Regions from separate parts of the Janthinobacterium sp. NFX145 genome, predicted to be linked through region 2. Evidence: predicted binding sites of a transcription regulator. Region 2 holds the regulator's gene; the other holds the start of a gene.
What was found. Region 2 encodes LexA, which represses DNA repair genes until DNA is damaged. Its sites were predicted from a motif close to ACTGTATNNNNATACAGT; they were not measured.
Positions count from the first base shown of each region.

Region 1: ACPJXG_RS03370 (DNA topoisomerase IV subunit B) is a predicted target of LexA. The motif match lies at 3,811-3,828, and genes of this name have one in related genera.

Region 1 covers NZ_CP187360.1:767,508-777,429, forward strand. The annotation lists gene ACPJXG_RS03360 (hypothetical protein) at 1-13, opposite strand, end outside; gene ACPJXG_RS03365 (molecular chaperone HscC) at 26-1,735, opposite strand; gene ACPJXG_RS03370 (DNA topoisomerase IV subunit B) at 1,735-3,732, opposite strand; gene kdpF (K(+)-transporting ATPase subunit F) at 4,195-4,284, shown strand; gene kdpA (potassium-transporting ATPase subunit KdpA) at 4,284-6,089, shown strand; gene kdpB (potassium-transporting ATPase subunit KdpB) at 6,099-8,183, shown strand; gene kdpC (potassium-transporting ATPase subunit KdpC) at 8,194-8,769, shown strand; gene ACPJXG_RS03395 (DUF4118 domain-containing protein) at 8,932-9,922, shown strand, end outside.
Region 2 covers NZ_CP187360.1:1,571,255-1,581,176, forward strand. The annotation lists gene purF (amidophosphoribosyltransferase) at 1-48, shown strand, start outside; gene ACPJXG_RS07045 (cystathionine gamma-synthase family protein) at 198-1,439, shown strand; gene ACPJXG_RS07050 (sel1 repeat family protein) at 1,519-2,313, shown strand; gene lexA (transcriptional repressor LexA) at 2,374-3,009, opposite strand; gene rpsF (30S ribosomal protein S6) at 3,285-3,674, shown strand; gene priB (primosomal replication protein N) at 3,695-3,994, shown strand; gene rpsR (30S ribosomal protein S18) at 4,020-4,310, shown strand; gene rplI (50S ribosomal protein L9) at 4,338-4,793, shown strand; gene ACPJXG_RS07080 (replicative DNA helicase) at 4,929-6,314, shown strand; gene ACPJXG_RS07085 (DUF47 domain-containing protein) at 6,406-7,032, shown strand; gene ACPJXG_RS07090 (inorganic phosphate transporter) at 7,075-8,085, shown strand; gene ACPJXG_RS07095 (MBL fold metallo-hydrolase) at 8,132-9,028, opposite strand; gene ACPJXG_RS07100 (GAF and HD-GYP domain-containing protein) at 9,217-9,922, shown strand, end outside.

The DNA of each region.
Region 1 (9,922 bases), 800 kb from region 2:
GTCCGTTGTCCATGCCGCCGTCCATCTACAGGAAGCTCTCGCTCTCGACCTGGCGCAGCACGTCATCCAATGCCTGGCGCGCCTTGCGGATGGTGTTCGGGTCCTGCGTTTCCAGCGCGGCCTGGAAATTGGCCGTGTGCGCCGCCAGGTACTGGCGCACGTCGCCCAGCGACTGTTCGTACAGGCGGTCGGCGCGCGTGACCAGGGTACGGTTTTCCATCTGCTCGCGCGGGTGGATCTTCAGGTCGGCCAGTTCCGCAAAACGCTGCTCGATCTGTTCCGGCGTCATCACGCCCGCGTTGTCGCTGATGATCATCTTGTGGCGTTCCTGCGTGGCCAGCACCGTCACTTCCGCTTCCAGCACGCCGCTGACGTCATAGGTGAAGCGCACGTCGATGCCGATCTCGCCCGCCTTTTTCGCGGGGATCGGGAAGCTGATCTTGCCAAGGAAAACATTGTCGGCCACCAGGCGCGACTCGCCCTGGAAGATCGCCACGTTGATTTCCTTCTGGTTGTCGTGGATGGTGGTGATGTTTTCCGTGCGCGAGACGGGCACCACGGAGTTGCGCTCGATGATGGGCAGGTAATGCCCGCCTTCATACTGGTTCACGCCGACCTGGCGCGAAATCGAAATGCCGAGTGAATACGGCGCCACGTCCGTCATGACCACTTCGTCGAGGGCCGCGTCGCGCATTTTCAGGCCTGCCTGCACGGCGGCGCCCAGCGCCACGGCTTCGTCCGGATCCAGGTGGATGGCAGGGAAGCGGCCGAACATGCGCGAGACGAGTTTGCGCACCAGCGGCATGCGCGTGGCGCCGCCGGCCAGCACCACTTCATTCAATTCCGCGGCGCGGATGGTGGCGTCGCGCAGCGCCCGTTCCACGGGCAGGCGCAAGCGGGCCAGCAGGGGCTCGCACAGCTGCGCCAGTTCGTTTTCGCCGATCTCCCAGCTGTATTCCTTGTCCTGGTAGCGCGTGGCCATGCGCGCGGACGGCTGGTCCGACAGCAGGCGCTTGACGCGCTCGGCTTCATCGCGCAGCAGTTGTTGCTGGCGCGGGTCGAGCAGGCGGCTGCCGACGGCGTCGCGCAAGCCGCTGCCTTCCATGAAAGCGTCGACCAGCACGGTGACGAAGTCTTCGCCGCCCAGAAAATTGTCGCCGGCCGAGGCCCGCACTTCCATCACGCCTTCGAACAGTTCGAGGATCGACACGTCGAACGTGCCGCCGCCCAGGTCGAAGACGAGGAATTTGCTTTCCTGTTCCTTGTCGCGGATGCCGTAGGCCAGCGCGGCGGCCGTCGGCTCGTTCAGCAGGCGCTCGACGCGCAGGCCCGCCAGCTGGCCGGCGATGCGCGTGGCCTTGCGCTGCGCATCGCTGAAATACGCGGGCACGGTGATGATGGCTTCCTCGACCTTGTGGCCGAGGTAGGCTTCGGCATCTTCCTTCAGCGCGCGCAGCACCATCGACGACAGTTCTTCCGGACGGAATTGCTGCGTGCCGAGGGTGATCTTCTTTTCACTGCCCATGTAGCGCTTGAACACGGCCGCCGTCAGCTGCGGGTGCGTCTGCAGGCGCTCGCGCGCGGCGCGGCCCACCAGCACGGTGCCGTCGTCATCGATGCTGACGCACGACGGCGTCAGGTGCTCGCCGAGCGCATTCGGGATGATGGAAGCCTTGCCGTCGCGCCAGATGGCGACCAGGCTGTTGGTGGTGCCCAGATCGATGCCGATGATCATCAGATATCCGCCTCCGCCTCATTGCCGTGTTCTTCGATCCAGGCGCGGCGTCCGGCCGCTTCGCCCTTGCCCATCAACATATTGAAGCGCGAGGCCGAGGCCATGTGGTCGACTTCACCGAGCGTGACGGGCAGCAGGCGGCGCGTGTCCGGGTTCATCGTCGTTTCCCATAGCTGCTCGGCGTTCATTTCGCCCAGGCCCTTGAAGCGCGAGATCGACCAGGCGCCCTGTTTCACGCCTTCCTTGCGCAGCTTGTCTTCGATGGCGACCAGTTCGCCGTCGTCGAGCGCATAGATCTTCTGCATCGGCTTCTTGCCGCGCGCTGGCGCGTCCACGCGGTACAACGGCGGGCGGGCGATGCAGATGTGGCCTTTGTTGATCAGGACCGGGAAGTGCTTGAAGAATAAGGTCAGCAGCAGTACCTGGATGTGCGAGCCGTCCACGTCCGCGTCGGACAGGATGCAGATCTTGCCGTAGCGCAGGCCGGACAGGTCGGGCGAGTCGCCCACGCTGTGCGGATCGACGCCGATGGCGACCGCAATATCGTGGATTTCGTTATTGGCGAACAGGCGGTCGCGGTCCGTTTCCCACGAATTCAAGACCTTGCCGCGCAGGGGCAGAATCGCCTGGAATTCCTTGTCGCGGCCCATCTTGGCCGAACCGCCCGCCGAGTCGCCCTCGACGAGGAACAGTTCATTGCGCGCGATGTCCGACGATTCGCAGTCGGTCAGTTTGCCCGGCAACACGGCGACGCCCGAGGATTTTTTCTTTTCCACTTTTTGCAGCGAGCGTTGGCGCGACTGCGCCTGCTTGATCACGAGATCGGCCAGCTTCTTGCCGTAATCGACGTGCTGGTTCAGCCACAGTTCCAGCGGCGGCTTGGTGAAGGTCGAAACGAGGCGCACGGCGTCGCGCGAATTCAGACGCTCCTTGATCTGGCCCTGGAATTGCGGGTCCAGCACCTTGGCCGACAGCACGAACGAAGCGCGCGCGAACACGTCTTCCGGCAGCAATTTGACGCCTTTCGGCAGCAGCGAATGCATTTCGACGAAGTTTTTCACGGCGCCGAACAGGCCGTCGCGCAAGCCCGATTCGTGCGTGCCGCCATTCGAGGTGGGGATCAGGTTGACGTACGATTCGCGCACGATGGCGCCTTCTTCCGTCCATGCCACCACCCAGGCCGCGCCTTCGCCTTCGGCAAAGCCTTCCGAATCCGGGCCAGCGTATTGCGCGCCTTCGAACAGGGGAATCAGGGTTTCGCCATTCGATACCTGCGCCAGCGTTTCGGTCAGGTAGCCGCGCAAGCCTTCCGCGTACTGCCATGTTTGCGTGTCGCCCGTTTTCGCGTTGGTGAGCGTGACGGTCACGCCCGGCAGCAGCACGGCTTTCGAGCGCAGCAGGCGTTGCAGCTCCGTTTGCGAGATGTTCGGCGAATCAAAGTATTTCGCATCGGGCCAGGCGGTGACGCGCGTACCGGATTTTTTGCCGTCGCGCGGGGCGGGGCGGGAAGTCAAGGGCTCGATCACGTCGCCATTCGCGAACACCATGTGGTGCAAGCCGTTGCCATCGCTTTCCTTGCGCCAGACGGTGATTTCCAGGCGCGTCGACAGCGCATTGGTGACGGACACGCCGACGCCGTGCAGACCGCCCGAGAACGCGTAGGCGCCGCCCGAACCCTTGTCGAACTTGCCGCCCGCGTGCAGCCGTGTAAACACGATTTCCACCGTCGGCACGCCTTCTTCCGGGTGCAGGCCGACGGGAATGCCGCGGCCATTGTCTTCGACGGTGATGCTGCCGTCCGTGTTTTGCGTGACGGCGATATGCGTGCAATGACCGCCCAGCGCCTCGTCGGAGGCATTGTCGATCACTTCCTGAATGATGTGCAGCGGATTTTCAGTGCGGGTGTACATCCCCGGGCGCTGCTTGACGGGTTCCAGTCCTTTCAGGACACGGATGGATGATTCGCTGTAGTCGGATGCTGGTTTTTTAGTGGCCATACGTGTTCAAGCTAAGTAAAGACAGTGGTTGGAACGCCAGGCCAGGGCACTGCGGGCGCAATGACAGCGGCGGCGATAACTGTATGAATATACAGTATATCCCGTCCAGCGTCACTGGGGGAGGGCAGTGCGGCAGGCTTGGCGTCCTTGTGCGGACGCTCGCGCATTCTATCTTGTCCCGCGAGCAATAGCGCTACTCCAAGGCAACAACAGTGCGCCGCGCGCGTGGTTTTGCGCCAATTGTGATGGATTTTATGCGGTAAAGCTCCCGTTTTTACATCTTGTTTACATGCACCTCCCCAGTCTTTACGAATTTTTTAGACCCTTTTGGCTAATCTGCTCACTATCAAAACAAACCTGTGTGAGGGTGGGAATGGATCTCGTGTATCTCGGCTTGATTGCCGTGTTTTTCGTCGTGGCGGCCGGCTTTGCCGTCGCCTGCGACAAATTAGGGAGCGTCAAATGAACGCGTTTTATGTGCTGGGCGCCGTCGTCTCGGCTGGCCTGCTCGTGTACCTGCTGGTAGCGCTGCTGAAGGCGGAGGAACTGTGATGACGACGCAATCGATACTGTTATTGGTGGCCTTCCTGGCCGTGCTGCTGGCCGCCGGCTATCCGCTGGGCCTGTACATGGCCAAAGTGGCCGGCGATGCGCCCGTGCGCGGCCTGGGCTGGCTGCAAAAGCTGGAAAACCTGCTGTACCGCTGGTCCGGCCTGCCCGCCGACAAGGCCATGGGCTGGAAAAGCTATGCCATCGCCCTGATCGTTTTCAATACCGTGGGCGCCGTCTTCGTCTACGGCCTGCAGCGCCTGCAGGGCTTCCTGCCACTCAATCCACAGGGCCTGGGCGCCGTCAGCCCCGACTCCTCGTTCAATACCACCGTCAGCTTCGTCGCCAATACCAACTGGCAGGGCTATGGCGGCGAACAGACCATGAGCTATCTGACCCAGATGCTGGGCATGGCGTGCCAGAACTTCTTCTCGGCGGCCACCGGCATCGCCGTGATCTTCGCGCTGGTGCGCGGCTTCGCCTCGCGCTCGGGCAAATCGATCGGCAATTTCTGGGTCGACCTGGTGCGCTCCACCCTGTACATCCTGCTGCCGCTGTCCCTGGCCCTGTCCGTCGTCTTCATGGGCGAAGGCATGATCCAGAATTTTTCCGCCTACAAGGAAGTGACCCTGCTCGACCAGGTTTCGTATGAAACGCCGAAAGTGACGGCCGACGGCCAGCCCGTGTTCGATACCGCCGGCAAGCCTGTAATGGAAGCGCAAGTGGCGACCACGCAGACGATCGCCATGGGCCCCGTCGCTTCGCAGGAATCGATCAAGCTGCTGGGCACGAATGGCGGCGGCTTCTTTAATGCCAATTCCTCGCACCCGTATGAAAACCCGACCGCGCTGTCGAACTTCCTGCAGATGCTGGCCATCTTCATCATTCCCGCCGGCCTGTGCTTCACCTTCGGCCGCATGGTGGGCGACCTGCGCCAGGGCTGGGCCGTGCTGGCCGCCATGAGCCTGATCTTTGTCGTCATGACGGCCGGCGTGATGAGCGCCGAGCAGCAAGCCAATCCCGCCTTGCAAGCGCTGGGCGTGGATCAGCAGGCCAGCAGCCTGCAATCGGGCGGCAATATGGAAGGCAAGGAAACGCGCTTCGGCATCAGCTCCTCGACCCTGTTCGCGGCGGTGACGACGGCGGCATCGTGTGGCGCCGTCAATTCCATGCACGACTCCTACATGCCTTTGGGCGGCATGGTGCCGCTGCTGCTGATGCAGTTCGGCGAAGTGATTTTCGGCGGCGTGGGCACGGGTCTGTACGGCATGCTGATGTTCGCCATCCTGGCCGTCTTCATCGCCGGCCTGATGATCGGCCGCACACCCGAATACCTGGGCAAGAAAATCCAGGCGTATGAAATGAAGATGGTCTCGCTGGCCATCCTGATCACGCCAGCCCTGGTCTTGACGGGCACGGCGATCGCCGTGATGGTCGAACCGGGCAAGATCGGCGTGGCCAATCCGGGCGCGCACGGTTTCTCGGAAATCCTGTACGCCTTCACGTCGGCCGCCAACAACAACGGCAGCGCGTTTGCCGGCCTGTCCGCCAACACGCCGTTCTACAACGTGATGCTGGCGATCGCCATGTGGTTCGGCCGCTTCGGCGTGATCGTGCCCGTGCTGGCGGTGGCCGGTTCGCTGGCGGCCAAGCAGCGCCTGTCGGCCAATGCCGGCACCATGCCCACGCACGGCCCCATGTTCATCGGCCTGCTGATCGGCGTCGTCGTGCTGGTTGGCGTATTGAATTACGTTCCCGCGCTGGCCCTGGGCCCGATCGTCGAACACCTGCAACTTTTCATCAAATAAGAGGCTACCATGTCACGCACAAGCCTGACTTTGTTCGATTCCGCACTGATCGGCCCCGCCGTCGTCGATGCGTTCAAAAAACTCGACCCCCGCACGCAGTGGCGCAGCCCCGTGATGTTCGTCGTCTACGTCGGCAGCATCATCACGAGCCTGCTGGCGACCCAGGCCGGGATCAGCGGTGGCCAGGGCGAAGCGCCGTTCGGCTTCATCCTCGCCGTCGCCGTGTGGCTGTGGTTTACCGTGTTGTTCGCGAATTTCGCCGAAGCGCTGGCCGAAGGCCGCAGCAAGGCGCAGGCGGCTTCGCTGCGCGCCCTCAAGCAGACGGTGATGGCAAAGAAAATGCAGACGCCGAAATACGGCACTTCCTGGCTGCCCACGCCGGCCACCGACCTGCGCAAGGGCATGACGGTGCTGGTCGAAGCGGGTGACGTGATTCCCGCCGATGGCGAAGTGACGGCCGGCGTGGCCTCCGTCGACGAAAGCGCCATCACGGGCGAATCGGCGCCCGTCATCCGCGAATCGGGCGGTGACTTTTCTGCCGTCACGGGCGGCACCCGCGTGCTGTCGGACTGGCTGCTGGTGCGCGTCTCCGTCAACCCCGGTGAAGCGTTCATCGACCGCATGATCGCCATGGTCGAAGGCGCCAAGCGCCAGAAGACGCCAAATGAAATCGCCCTGACGATTTTACTGGTGGCCCTGTCGATCGTGTTCCTGATCGTCACCGTGACCCTGCTGCCGTATTCGCTGTTTTCCGTGGCGGCGGCCGGCACTGGCACGCCGGTGACGATCACGGTGCTGATCGCGCTGCTCGTGTGCCTGATTCCGACCACCATCGGCGGTCTGTTGTCCGCCATCGGCGTGGCCGGCATGAGCCGCATGATGCAGGCCAATGTGATCGCCACGTCGGGCCGCGCCGTGGAAGCGGCCGGCGACGTCGACGTGCTGCTGCTCGATAAAACGGGCACCATCACCCTGGGCAATCGCCAGGCGTCGAGCTTCGTGCCGGCGCCCGGCGTGACGGAGCAGCAGCTGGCCGATGCGGCGCAGCTGGCCTCGCTGGCCGATGAAACGCCGGAAGGGCGCAGCATCGTCGTGCTGGCCAAGCAGAAGTTCAACATCCGCGAACGCGAGATGGCCAGCCTGCACGCCACCTTCGTGCCCTTCACGGCGCAAACGCGCATGAGCGGCGTGGATATTCCGGGCGAGCAGCAGGTGCGCCAGTTGCGCAAGGGCGCGGCCGATTCCATGAAAAAGTATGTGGAAGCGCTGGGCCAGCCGTATCCGGCCGAGGTGGGGCGCGCCGTCGACGACATCGCGCGCCGCGGCAGCACGCCGCTGGTGGTGGTCGACGATGGCCGCGTGATGGGCGCCGTGGAGCTGAAGGATATCGTCAAGGGCGGCATCAAGGAGCGCTTCGCGGAATTGCGCCGCATGGGCATCAAGACGGTCATGATCACGGGCGACAACAAGCTGACGGCGGCGGCCATTGCGGCCGAGGCGGGCGTGGACGATTTCCTCGCCGAAGCGACGCCGGAAGACAAACTGAAACTGATCCGCAGCTATCAGTCCGAAGGCCGCCTGGTGGCGATGACGGGCGACGGCACCAACGACGCCCCGGCGCTGGCGCAGGCCGACGTGGCCGTGGCCATGAACTCGGGCACGCAGGCGGCAAAGGAGGCGGGCAATATGGTCGACCTCGATTCGAACCCGACCAAGCTGCTGGAAATCGTTGAAATCGGCAAGCAGATGCTGATGACGCGCGGTTCGCTGACGACGTTCTCGATTTCGAACGACATCGCCAAGTACTTTGCCATCATCCCGGCCGCCTTCGTGGGCACGTATCCGCAACTGAAGGCGCTGGACATCATGCATTTGGCCAGCCCCGCGTCGGCCATCATGTCGGCCGTGATCTTCAATGCCCTGATCATCGTCGTGCTCATTCCGCTGGCGCTGAAAGGCGTGCAATACCGGGCCATCGGCGCGGCCAGCCTGTTGCGCCGCAATCTGCTGATCTACGGCCTGGGCGGCATCATCCTGCCCTTCATCGGGATCAAGCTGATCGACATGCTGCTGTCCGCACTCAATTTAGTCTAAAGGAACCATCATGAGCACCATCGTACGTCCCGCCCTGGTCCTGTTTGCCGCGCTGACCGTGATCTGCGGCGTGGTCTATCCGTTTGCCACGGCCGGCATCGGGCAGCTGGCTTTCAGCGATGAAGTCAACGGCAGCATCGTCGAGCGTGGTGGCAAGCCCGTCGGCTCGATGCTGATCGGCCAGTCCTTCACCTCGCCCAAGTATTTCTGGGGCCGTCCATCGGCCACCGCGCCGATGGCCAATAACGGCGCCGGTTCGGGCGGCTCGAACCAGGGACCGACCAATCCGGCCCTGGTGGACGCCGTCAAGGCGCGCATCGCCGCCCTGAAGGAAGCTGATCCCGGCAATACGCGCGCCATTCCCGTCGACCTGGTGACGGCGTCGGGCAGCGGCCTGGATCCGGAAATCAGCCTGGCCGGCGCCCTGTACCAGGCGCCGCGCGTGGCCCGCGTGCGCGCCGTGCCGCTGGCGCAGGTGGAAAACGCCATCGCCAAGGTGCAGAAGACCGTGTATATCGGCTTTTTCGGCGAACCACGCGTCAATGTGCTGGAACTGAATCTGGCGCTCGATGCCATGGCAAAGTAAGCTGGCAACGGCGCGCAGGTCAGCAAACGTCGGCCTGGGTCGGCGTAGGTCGGCTTAGCGCAGCGTAAGCCGACACCACCACTGTCCAGGCCAACGATGTTGTCGGATTACGCGCTTGCGCGCTAATCCGACCTACAAAGCCCAAGAAGATTAAAATACAACATGCTCCCCAACGACAGCCAACGCCCCGACCCTGATGCCCTGCTGGCGCAAGTGCAGGCGCAGGAAAAGAAAGCCGCGCGCGGCCGGCTGCGCATCTATTTTGGCGCTTCGGCCGGCGTCGGCAAGACTTACGCGATGCTGGCGGCCGCCCGCAAATTGCTGGCCGATGGCCAGGACTTGCTGGTGGGCGTGGTGGAGACGCATGGGCGCCAGGATACGGCGGCCCAGCTTGACGGGCTGCCCGTGCTGCCCCTGAAGGCCATCGAGTACCGGGGCAAGACCCTGTACGAGTTCGATCTCGATGAAGCGCTGCGCCGCGCGCCACCGCTGATATTGATGGATGAACTGGCCCATTCGAACGTGGCCGGTTCGCGCCATCCGAAGCGCTGGCAGGATGTCGAGGAATTGCTGGCGGCCGGCATCGACGTGCTGTCGACCGTCAACGTGCAGCACCTGGAAAGCCTCAATGACGTGGTGGGGGGGATCACGGGCGTGCGCGTGGCCGAAACTCTGCCCGATACGGTGTTCGACCGCGCCGATGAAGTGGTGCTGGTCGATATTCCCGCCGATGAACTGCTGCGCCGCCTGAAGCAGGGCAAGGTGTATCAGCCGCTGCAGGCCGAGCGGGCGTCCCAGCATTTTTTCCGCAAGGGTAATTTGATCGCCCTGCGCGAACTGGCCTTGCGCCGCACGGCGGACCGGGTGCAGGATGACGTGCAAGCCTACCGCGTCGAGAAGTCCATCAATCCCGTGTGGAAGACGGGCGCCGCGCTGCTGGCCTGCGTGGGGCCGCATGCGGGTGGCGAGCATGTGATCCGCAGCACGGCGCGCCTGGCCAGCCAGCTGAATGCGGAATGGCATGCGCTGTACGTGGAAACGCCGCGTTTGCAGCGTCTGCCGGCGGGCCAGCGCGAGCGCATCCTGAAAACCTTGAAACTGGCGCAGGACCTGGGTGCGCGCACGGCCATTGTGCCGTCGGCCGACATCGCCG
Region 2 (9,922 bases):
ACGCCACGTTCCCAGCTGAACCTGAACCTGGCGACAACAGAAGCATAAGTACCTGCCCGGCCGATGCCGGGCTTTTTTTCCGGGGTCAGACCCGTCGGGGGAATGCGCGCCAGTGGTGCGCATTCCGATCCCGGAGGGACTGACCCCAGCATTTGCCTTGGGGTTGCGCGGCAAATCGAATATTCGGAATTCTCACCATGACCACCAAAAAAACCTACGGCTTTACCACCACCATCCTGCATAACGACCGCCGCAAGGGCATTGAGCACGGTTCCCTGCACAAGCCCGTGCACACTTCCGTTGCCTTCGGTTACGCCGATGCGCGCCAGCTCGCTTCCGTGTTCCAGGGCAAGGAGCCAGGCTTCCGCTACGGCCGCCAGGGCAATCCGACTGTCTCCGCGCTGGAAGACAAGGTCAACAAGATGGAAGACGGCGTGGCGACCTTGTGCTTCGCCACCGGCATGGGCGCCATCGGCGCCGTGGTGCAATCGTTGCTGCGCGCGGGCGACCATGTCGTGTCGTCGGCCTTTTTGTTTGGCAACACCAACAGCCTGTGGCAAACGGTGACGGGGCAGGGCATCGCTGTGGCGTTTGTCGACGCCACCGATGTCGCCAATGTCGCGGCCGCCATCACGCCGGCCACGCGCATCGTCTTTGTGGAAACCATCGCCAATCCGCGCACGCAGATCGCCGACCTGAAAAAAATCGGTGACTTGTGCCGCGAGAAGGGCATTTTGTACATCGTCGACAACACGATGACGACGCCTTACCTGTTCCGCCCGAAAGCCGTGGGCGCGGGCCTGGTGGTCAATGCACTGACGAAATCGATTGGCGGCCACGGCAACGCCCTGGGCGGCAGCTTGACGGACACGGGCGTGTTCGACTGGACGCGGTATCCGAACATTTTCGAGAACTACAAGAAGGCGGCGCCCGCGCAGTGGGGCATCGCGCAAATCCGTGCCAAGGCTTTGCGCGACTTCGGCGCCTCGCTGGGGCCGGAAGCGGCGCACCATATCGCCGTCGGCGCGGAAACCATGGCCTTGCGCATGGACCGCACCTGCTCGAACGCCCTGGCGCTGGCCACCATGCTGCAGGCCGATCCGAGAGTGGCTGCCGTGCATTATCCTGGCCTGGCGTCGCACCCGCAGCACGCGCTGGCAACGGACTTGTTCCGCAGCTATGGTTCGCTGTTCAGCTTTGAGCTGAAAGATGGTATCGACTGCTTCGATTTCCTCAACCGTTTGAATTTGGCTATTCCAGCGAGCAATCTGGGCGACACGCGCACCCTGGTGATTCCCGTCGCCCACACGATTTTCTACGAGATGGGTGCCGAGCGCCGCGCCAGCATGGGCATTGCCGAATCGCTGATCCGCGTGTCGGTGGGTATCGAGGATGAGGCTGACCTGCTGGAAGATTTTAGTTCGGCATTGAGCGCATAATAATTATTCACTTTTTCCTGAAAAGGGCTTACATTTGTGTCTTATTTGATAAATATAAGTCTTTTACAAGAGGGTGATCATGCAGAAACTTACATTTTTTGTTGCGATGCTGTTTTCTTGCGGCGCGTATGCCGATGATTTATCGGATGCCAATCGCTTGCTCGAAGCGCAATCCTATACCCAGGCGTTGAGTTTGTATAACAAGCTCGCTTCAGCCGGTAATGCCGAGGCGCAGTTTCATCTTGGTGAAATGTATTTGTATGGTGAGGGCGTGATCAGTGACGTCAGCGCGGCCAGGGAATGGTTTCAGAAGTCCTCCGCCAGCGGCAACAAGCAAGCGGATGCTGCGCTCGATCTGATCCGGCAGCGCGCCGCGCGCCGCGCGGATATCGATTTCTATGCGCGCGATTACAAGGGCGCTGACATTTCCCTGAGCAAGTTTAACTGTGTGGAGCCGGTGGTGCCGGAGATGTCGCAGACCAAGCGGCAGATCATTGCAGTACAGGAAGGACTCGATGCCTGGAGCGCCTGCTACAACGGTTTTGTCAAAAATCTCAACGCATCATTGCCGCCTGGCAAAAACATTCCGTCAGACATCGAACGTTTGATGAATGAGCAGGAATTTACGCAAGCAAAAGCGTTGATGGAGAAGGCTTATACCGCAGTCAGTGCAGAAGCCAATCAAAAGGCGACTCGGGTCGAAGCCAATAGAGTGGCGTGGCAAGCCAAGACGGAAGCGTATGTGCTTGCCGAATCCGCCAAGAAAGCGGTGGATACCGCCGCCTTTGATAGTGATAGCCGGCGCCCTTCGTCCAAGATGCCTGCGGAGCGCCGCCCACCGGTGGTTGTCGCGGCTCCCGGTGGCAGCCGGTAATTCTCGCGCCGTCTGCACGAAGTGCCGGCACCAACAGCGCGCCCGGCAAAGGCGCGCTTGTCAATGCCAGCTGCGCATCAGTCCGACCGCCAAGCCTTCCAAAGCAAACTCGTCTTCCGGCGAAACGGTAATCACCTTGAAGTCCGGGTTTTCCGGCAGCAGTTCGATGACGGAGCCCGTCTTCTTGTAGCGCTTGACGGTGACTTCGTCGCCGATGCGGGCCACGACGATCTGGCCGTTCTTGGCGCTGTCGACCTTTTTCACGGCCAGTAAATCGCCATCCATGATGCCGGCGTCGCGCATGGACCAGCCGCGCACCTTCAGCAGGAAGTCGGGCTTGGCCGAGAACAGGGCCGGGTCGACGTTGTAGCTCGCTTCCAGGTTTTCCTGTGCCAGGATGGGCGAGCCGGCGGCCACCCGGCCGATCAGGGGCAGCGACATCAGCAGCGCTGCCGGCACTTTCGATGGCGCCGCTTCGGCGGCCGCACCGATCAGGCGGATGCCGCGCGAGGTGCCGGGCGAAATCTCGATCGCGCCCTTGCGGGCCAGGGCCTGCAAATGCTCTTCGGCTGCATTGGCCGATTTGAAACCCAGTTCATTGGCGATTTCGGCACGGGTAGGGGGAAAGCCCGTGTTTTCAATCGCGTCTTTGATCAGGTTCAGGATTTGTTCTTGTCGTGCTGTCAGCTTGATCATGAGCGGTGGGTGCATACTAAAATGCTGTCTATATGAACAGTCTGTATTTTTGTACAGTATCGCCCACTATGCAAGGGGATTTCCGTGTTTTCGGCGAATTTCGCAAGAAATAGTCGGCCATGGGCGGAAAGCACGCTGGCGCACGGTCTTTTCGGACGCTGATGGAAGGAATGATTGAAACGTTTGCAAAAGGCGGTTATAATCTTCGGCTGACCTTCCCACACCCGTCTTGACGCCGGGGTGGGCGATTATCAATCCGACCTGAAGGAGTTTGCATGCGTCATTATGAAATAGTCTTTATCGTCCATCCGGACCAAAGCGAGCAAGTGCCCGCGATGATCGAACGCTACAAAGCCAGCGTAACCACCCGCGGCGGTTCGGTTCACCGCGTGGAAGATTGGGGCCGCCGTCAAATGGCTTACTCGATCCAAAAGCTGCCTAAAGCACACTACATCTGCCTGAACATCGAATGCGACAACGAGACCCTGGTCGAGTTGGAAACAGCATTCAAATTCAATGATGCCGTGTTGCGTCACCTGACCGTTAAAATGAAGAAAGCTGAAACAGCTCCTTCGCCGATGATGAAATCGGTACAACGCGAAGACGCGGCCAAAAGCCACCGCACCGAAGCACCAGCAGCCGCTCCAGCCGCAGCAGCAGCTTAATTCTTGACCAGGATCGTGCGCTGAACCAGCTGCAAGTAACCGCCATCATTGCCGAGCGCGAAATATTGCGCTATACCCCGGCAGGGCTGCCGATTGTGAATGCAGTATTGCAACACAGTTCGCAGCAGATGGAAGCAGGGATTGCCCGTTTGACCGAGTTTGATGTTGCCGCGCTAGCCGCTGGCGAAATCTCAGGCCGGTTCAGTCAGGCAAGCTTGGGCGGGGTGTATCAGTTCACGGGTTTCCTGGCCAGGAAGAGCCGCAACAGCAAGAGTTTGGTGTTTCACATCATTGATTTTAGTGCAGTCAATTCTGACTAGCGCATTTTAGATACAGGAGCCTGACATGGCATTCGGTAAAAAGTTCGACAAAAATAAGCTCAAGCTTAAAGAAAAACGCAAACAGCAAAACCCGTTGTTCAAACGCAAGAAGTTCTGCCGCTTCACCGCAGCTCACGTTGAGCAAGTCGACTACAAAGACGTCGACACGCTGAAAGACTTCGTCCAAGAAAACGGCAAGATCATGCCAGCACGCCTGACCGGTACCAAAGCGCACTACCAGCGCCAAGTTGACACCGCAATCAAGCGCGCTCGCTTCCTCGCGCTGCTGCCATACACCGATCTGCACCACGCTTAATCGGTCAGATATTCCTGGAGAAGAACTATGCAAATCATTCTGTTAGAAAAAGTTGTTAACGTCGGTAACCTCGGCGAAGTCGTCAAAGTCAAAGACGGTTACGCACGTAACTTCCTGATCCCGCAACGCCTGGCACGTCGTGCTACGGCAACCGCTGTGGCTGAATTTGAAGTCAAGCGCGCCGAACTGGAAAAAGCTGCTGCCGCCAAACTGGCCGCATCGCAAGCCCAGGGCGAAAAACTGAGCGGCCTGACCGTTCAAGTTGCTCAAAAAGCTGGTGTTGATGGCCGTCTGTTCGGTTCCGTCACCAACTTCGACATCGCTGAAGCGCTGACCAAGCAAGGTTTTGCTGTTGAAAAAGCACAAATCCGCATGCCTACCGGCCCGCTGAAGATCGTTGGCGAGCACAACGTTTCGGTTGCTCTGCACACCGACGTGGTCGTGGAAGTTGTTATCGCTGTCGTTCCAGACGCGAACGCGTAATTGTCTGCGGGCCTGGCCCGCAAGCATTGCCGCACTATGAAAAGCCGGGTTCGCCCGGCTTTTTTGTGGCCTTTTTTTCGCTCAATTTCAGCCCTTTATTTTTGCCAGCACGCCGAAGCGGGTATAATTCGCGCCATGAACGCCCCCTCTGATCCGCAACTGGATTCCCTCCGTATTCCGCCGCATTCGATCGAAGCAGAACAATCCGTTATCGGTGGTCTGCTGCGCGACAATGCCGCGTATGACCGCATCGCCGACTTCATGCATGCGGAGGATTTCTATCGCTATGACCATCGCATCATCTTCGAGCAAATCGTCAAGATGGTTAACGCTTCCAAGCCAGCCGATGTCATTACTGTTTTTGAAACCCTGACCCAGCTCGGCAAGGCCGATGATGTGGGCGGACTCGCTTACCTGAACGCCATGGCGCAAAACACGCCATCGGCCGCGAACATCCGGCGTTACGCCGAGATCGTGCGCGACCGCGGCGTGCTGCGCAAACTCATCACCGTCGCCGACGATATCTCCGGCACGGCCTTCAGCCCGCAAGGCAAGGAAGTCAAGCAGATGCTTGACGAGGCCGAATCGAAGATTTTCGCCATCGCGGAAGAAGGCGCGCGCGGCGCCCAGGGCTGGACCGCCATCCAGCCCCTGCTGACGCAGGTGGTCGAGCGCATCGATGAGCTGTACAGCCGCGACAACCAGAGTGAAATCACGGGCGTGCCCACCGGTTTCATCGACCTCGACCGCATGACCTCCGGTCTGCAGCCGGGCGATCTGGTGATCGTGGCGGGCCGTCCGTCGATGGGCAAGACGGCGTTTTCCGTCAACATCGGCGAAAACGTGGCCATCGACAGCGGCTTGCCCGTGGCCGTGTTCTCGATGGAGATGGGCGGCGCCCAGCTGGCCATGCGTATGCTCGGCTCCGTCGGACAGCTCGACCAGCACCGTTTGCGTACTGGCCGCCTGAACGACGAAGACTGGCCGCGCCTGACGAATGCGATCCAGAAGATGAACGACGCGCAGTTGTACATCGATGAAACGCCGGCGCTCAATTCCATCGAATTGCGCGCCCGTTCGCGCCGTTTGTCGCGTCAATGCGGCAAGCTGGGCCTGATCATCGTCGATTACTTGCAGCTGATGTCGGCCAATACGCCGGGCGACAACCGCGCCACGGAGATTTCCGAGATTTCACGGGGCTTGAAAGGCCTGGCGAAAGAACTCGGTTGCCCCGTGATCGCGCTGTCCCAGCTGAACCGCTCGCTGGAACAACGCCCGAACAAACGTCCCGTCATGTCCGACTTGCGCGAATCGGGCGCTATTGAGCAGGATGCCGACGTGATCCTGTTCATTTACCGCGACGAGGTGTATAACCCCGACTCGCCAGACAAGGGAACGGCCGAAATCATCATCGGTAAACAACGTAACGGTCCAATCGGCAGCATCCGCCTCACCTTCATGGGGCAGTACACCAAATTTGGCAATTACAGTGGTGGCCTGGCGCTTTACCAAGGCGACTAACACAGCAGCACTGATATTCCATTGGCCGCCCCCTCATACGGGGCGGCTTTCTGTAGTAAATAACACGACTCAATGCTTAACGGAGAATGACATGTTTGGACGCTTGATGCCCACTGAGGGCAAGTTTTTTGAATTGTTTAACCAGCACGCGGAACTGTGCGTCAAGGGCGCGAAAGAGATGCTCGGCCTGATGACCAATTTCGACGACCTGGAAAACCGCGTACATGCGATCGAAAGCATCGAGAAACAGGCGGACAAAGTCACCTACGCCACCGTGGAAATGCTGCACAAGACCTTCATCACGCCGATCGACCGCGATGACATCCATCAGCTGATCACGCGCCAGGACGATATCCTCGACCTGCTGGAAGATGCGGCGCAAACCGTCTCGCTGTACGACCTGAAAGCCGTCACGCCGGAAGCCAAGCGCCTGGCCGAACTGGTGCTGGCCTGTACCGAAAAAGTGCGCGACGCCGTCGCCATGCTGCACAACATGGACAACTCGCGCAAGATCGTCGCCATCTGCGAAGAGATCGACCGCCTGGAGTCGGACGCCGACCACGTGATGCGCGCCGCCATGTCCAAGCTGTTCCGCGACGAGCCGGACGTGCGCAATCTGATCAAGCTGAAAGCGATCTACGAAATTCTGGAAACCGTGACCGACCGTTGCGAAGATGTGTCCAATATTATCGAAGGCATCATCGTCGAAAACGCGTAAGCGTTGGGCCTGTCCTGAACCAGAATCAGAAAAGAAACTACAATGACCATACAAATCAGCATCTACGTGCTAGGCCTGTTGATCGTCCTCGCGCTGCTGTTTGACTTCATGAACGGCTTCCACGATGCCGCCAACGCGATCGCCACGGTGGTCTCGACGGGCGTATTGAAACCGCAGACCGCGGTTGCCATGGCCGCCACGTTCAACTTCGTCGCCATCTTCGTGTTCCACCAGCTGACCGTGGCCGCCACGGTGGGCAAAGGAACCATCGACCCGGCCGTGATCGACCAGTACGTGATCTTCGGCGCGCTGATGGGCGCCATCTTCTGGAATTTGTTTACCTGGTACTACGGCATTCCCTCGTCGTCCTCGCACGCGCTGATCGGCGGCCTGGTGGGCGCCGCTGTCGCCAAGTCCGGCACGGGCGCGCTGGTCGCCGCCGGCCTGTGGAAAACCGTCGCCTTCATCGTCATCGCACCGGTACTGGGCTTCGTCTTCGGCTCGATCATGATGCTGCTCGTGTCGTGGATTTTTGTCCGTTCGACGCCGCGCAAGGTCGACAAGTGGTTCCGCCGTTTGCAACTGGTATCGGCCGCCGCCTACAGCCTGGGCCACGGCGGCAACGATGCGCAAAAAACCATCGGCATCATCTGGATGCTGCTGATCGCTGCCGGTTATTCCAGCGCGGCCGATGCCATGCCGCCGATGTGGGTCATCATCTCGTGCTACACGGCCATCAGCTTCGGCACCCTGTTCGGCGGCTGGCGCATCGTCAAGACCATGGGCCAGAAGATCACCAAGCTCAAACCGGTCGGCGGCTTCTGCGCCGAAACGGGCGGCGCGATCACCCTGTTCGTCTCGACGGCGCTGGGCATTCCCGTGTCGACCACGCACACCATCACGGGCGCCATCGTCGGCGTCGGCTCGTCGCAAAAAATGTCGGCCGTGCGCTGGGGCGTGGCGGGCAATATCGTCTGGGCCTGGATCTTCACGATTCCTGCCTCCGCGTTTGTTGCCGCAGTCGCTTGGTGGATTGGCCACCACATCATGTGATGGATAGCCAACGCCAGTAAAAAGGGAGCCTTGCGGCTCCCTTTTTTTATGCGCCGGCCAATTCCACCGTCAGCCCCTCGCAGGCGAGGAACACCTGCAAGCCGGCCAGGCGGCTCGCATAGCGGCCCATCACGTCGGCAAACACGGCTTCGAGCTGTTCGTCGCTGCGGGTCGGTTCGTGGTGGGTGCAGTACAGGCGCCGCGCGCCGCAGCGCAGGGCCAGGTCGAAGGCGGCGTCGAAGGTGCCGTGGCCCCAGCCCTGCTTGCCCGGGTATTCCTCGCGCGTGTACGAACAATCCATGATCAGCGCGTCGACGCCGGCGACCAGCGCGTCGATGCCGGCCTGGCGCTGCGCATTGCGCGCCGCGCAGGCCGCATGCTCGGCATGGCCGGGCGGATGCAGGTTGTAGAACGGTTCATGGTCGCCGCTGAAAAACAGCGCGGCGCCGCCGCAGTCGATGCGGTAGCCGAGGTTGACGACGGGGTGGTTCATTTCCGCGCCACGCACGTGCGCGCCGCCCACTTCGACCGCTTCGCCGGGTGCCAGGGTGCGGTACTCGATGCAGGCCGCCATGGCCGCTTCGCTGACGGGAAAATAGCTGTTTTGCAGCTGCACCGCCATCACGTGCTCGATGCCGCGTCCGGCGGCCGCATCGTGGGCACCGTGCAGGCGCATGCGGTTGCCGGCCACGAACAGGGGCGAAAACATGGGCAGGCCGTGGATGTGGTCCCAGTGGCTGTGCGTAATGAAGACGTGCGCGTCGACGGGTTCGCCTGGCGGCAGGTGCTGCGCCAGCGAGAAGATGCCGCTGCCCGCATCGAGAATGATCAGGCTATCGTTGTCGGTGCGCACTTCGATGCACGTGGTGTTGCCGCCGTAGCGCGCCGTGCGCGGGCCGGGGGAGGGGATGGAGCCGCGCACGCCCCTGAACGTGAATTTCATTCAGTACCTTGTTACGGTGTAATTATTGTTGATTCTATTCTAATTAATAAGATTGGCGGCAACATTTATGCGTGTTGCGATACGGAAAGTTATTTCATTTTGTTGTAACTAAGTAATGTACAGTGCGCGGGACGGCCGTTACACTGGCGCTTGCCGGTTTCCCTTTTCTTTACCTGATTGCCACCAACATGCCTCAGTTGCACCCTGAGAAAATCGCCCACAGACTGGAGCAATTGACTGAACTCAGTGTCGCGCTCGGCCACGGCCTGGGCGGCGAGGGGCACGATATCGGCGCGCTGTTGCAGCGCATCGTGCTGCTGGCAAAAAGCATGAGCGGCGCCGATGGCGCGACCCTGTACCGGCCCGTGGCCGAGGGCCGCCAGCTGGCGTTCGACATCAGCGTCAACGACAGCCTGGGCATCGCGCAGGGCGCGGACATGGGCTTGCCGGGCGTGGCCCTGTACGACGCCGCCGGCCAGCCCAATTTGGCGTCGGTGGCCGCGTATGCGGCGAACCTGCGCCGCAGCGTGAATATCGCCGATGTCTACCGCGACGAGGGCTTCAATTTTTCCGGCATGCGCGAGTTCGACCGCCACCACGGCTACCACACGCAATCGATTTTGACGGTGCCCATGAGCGACCACGAGGGCGACCTGATCGGCGTGCTGCAGCTGGTCAATGCCAAGGATGGCGAGACGGGCCAGGTGCGCGCCTTTTCCTCGACCGACCAGCGCTTCATCGAGGCGCTGGCCGCGCAGGCGGGCGTCGCGCTGACGAATCAATTGCTCATTTCGCAGCTGGAAGAGCTGCTCGAGTCCCTGGTCACCCTGATCAATATCGGCATCGATGAAAAGTCGCCGTACACGGGCCGCCACTGCCAGTTCGTGCCCGAGC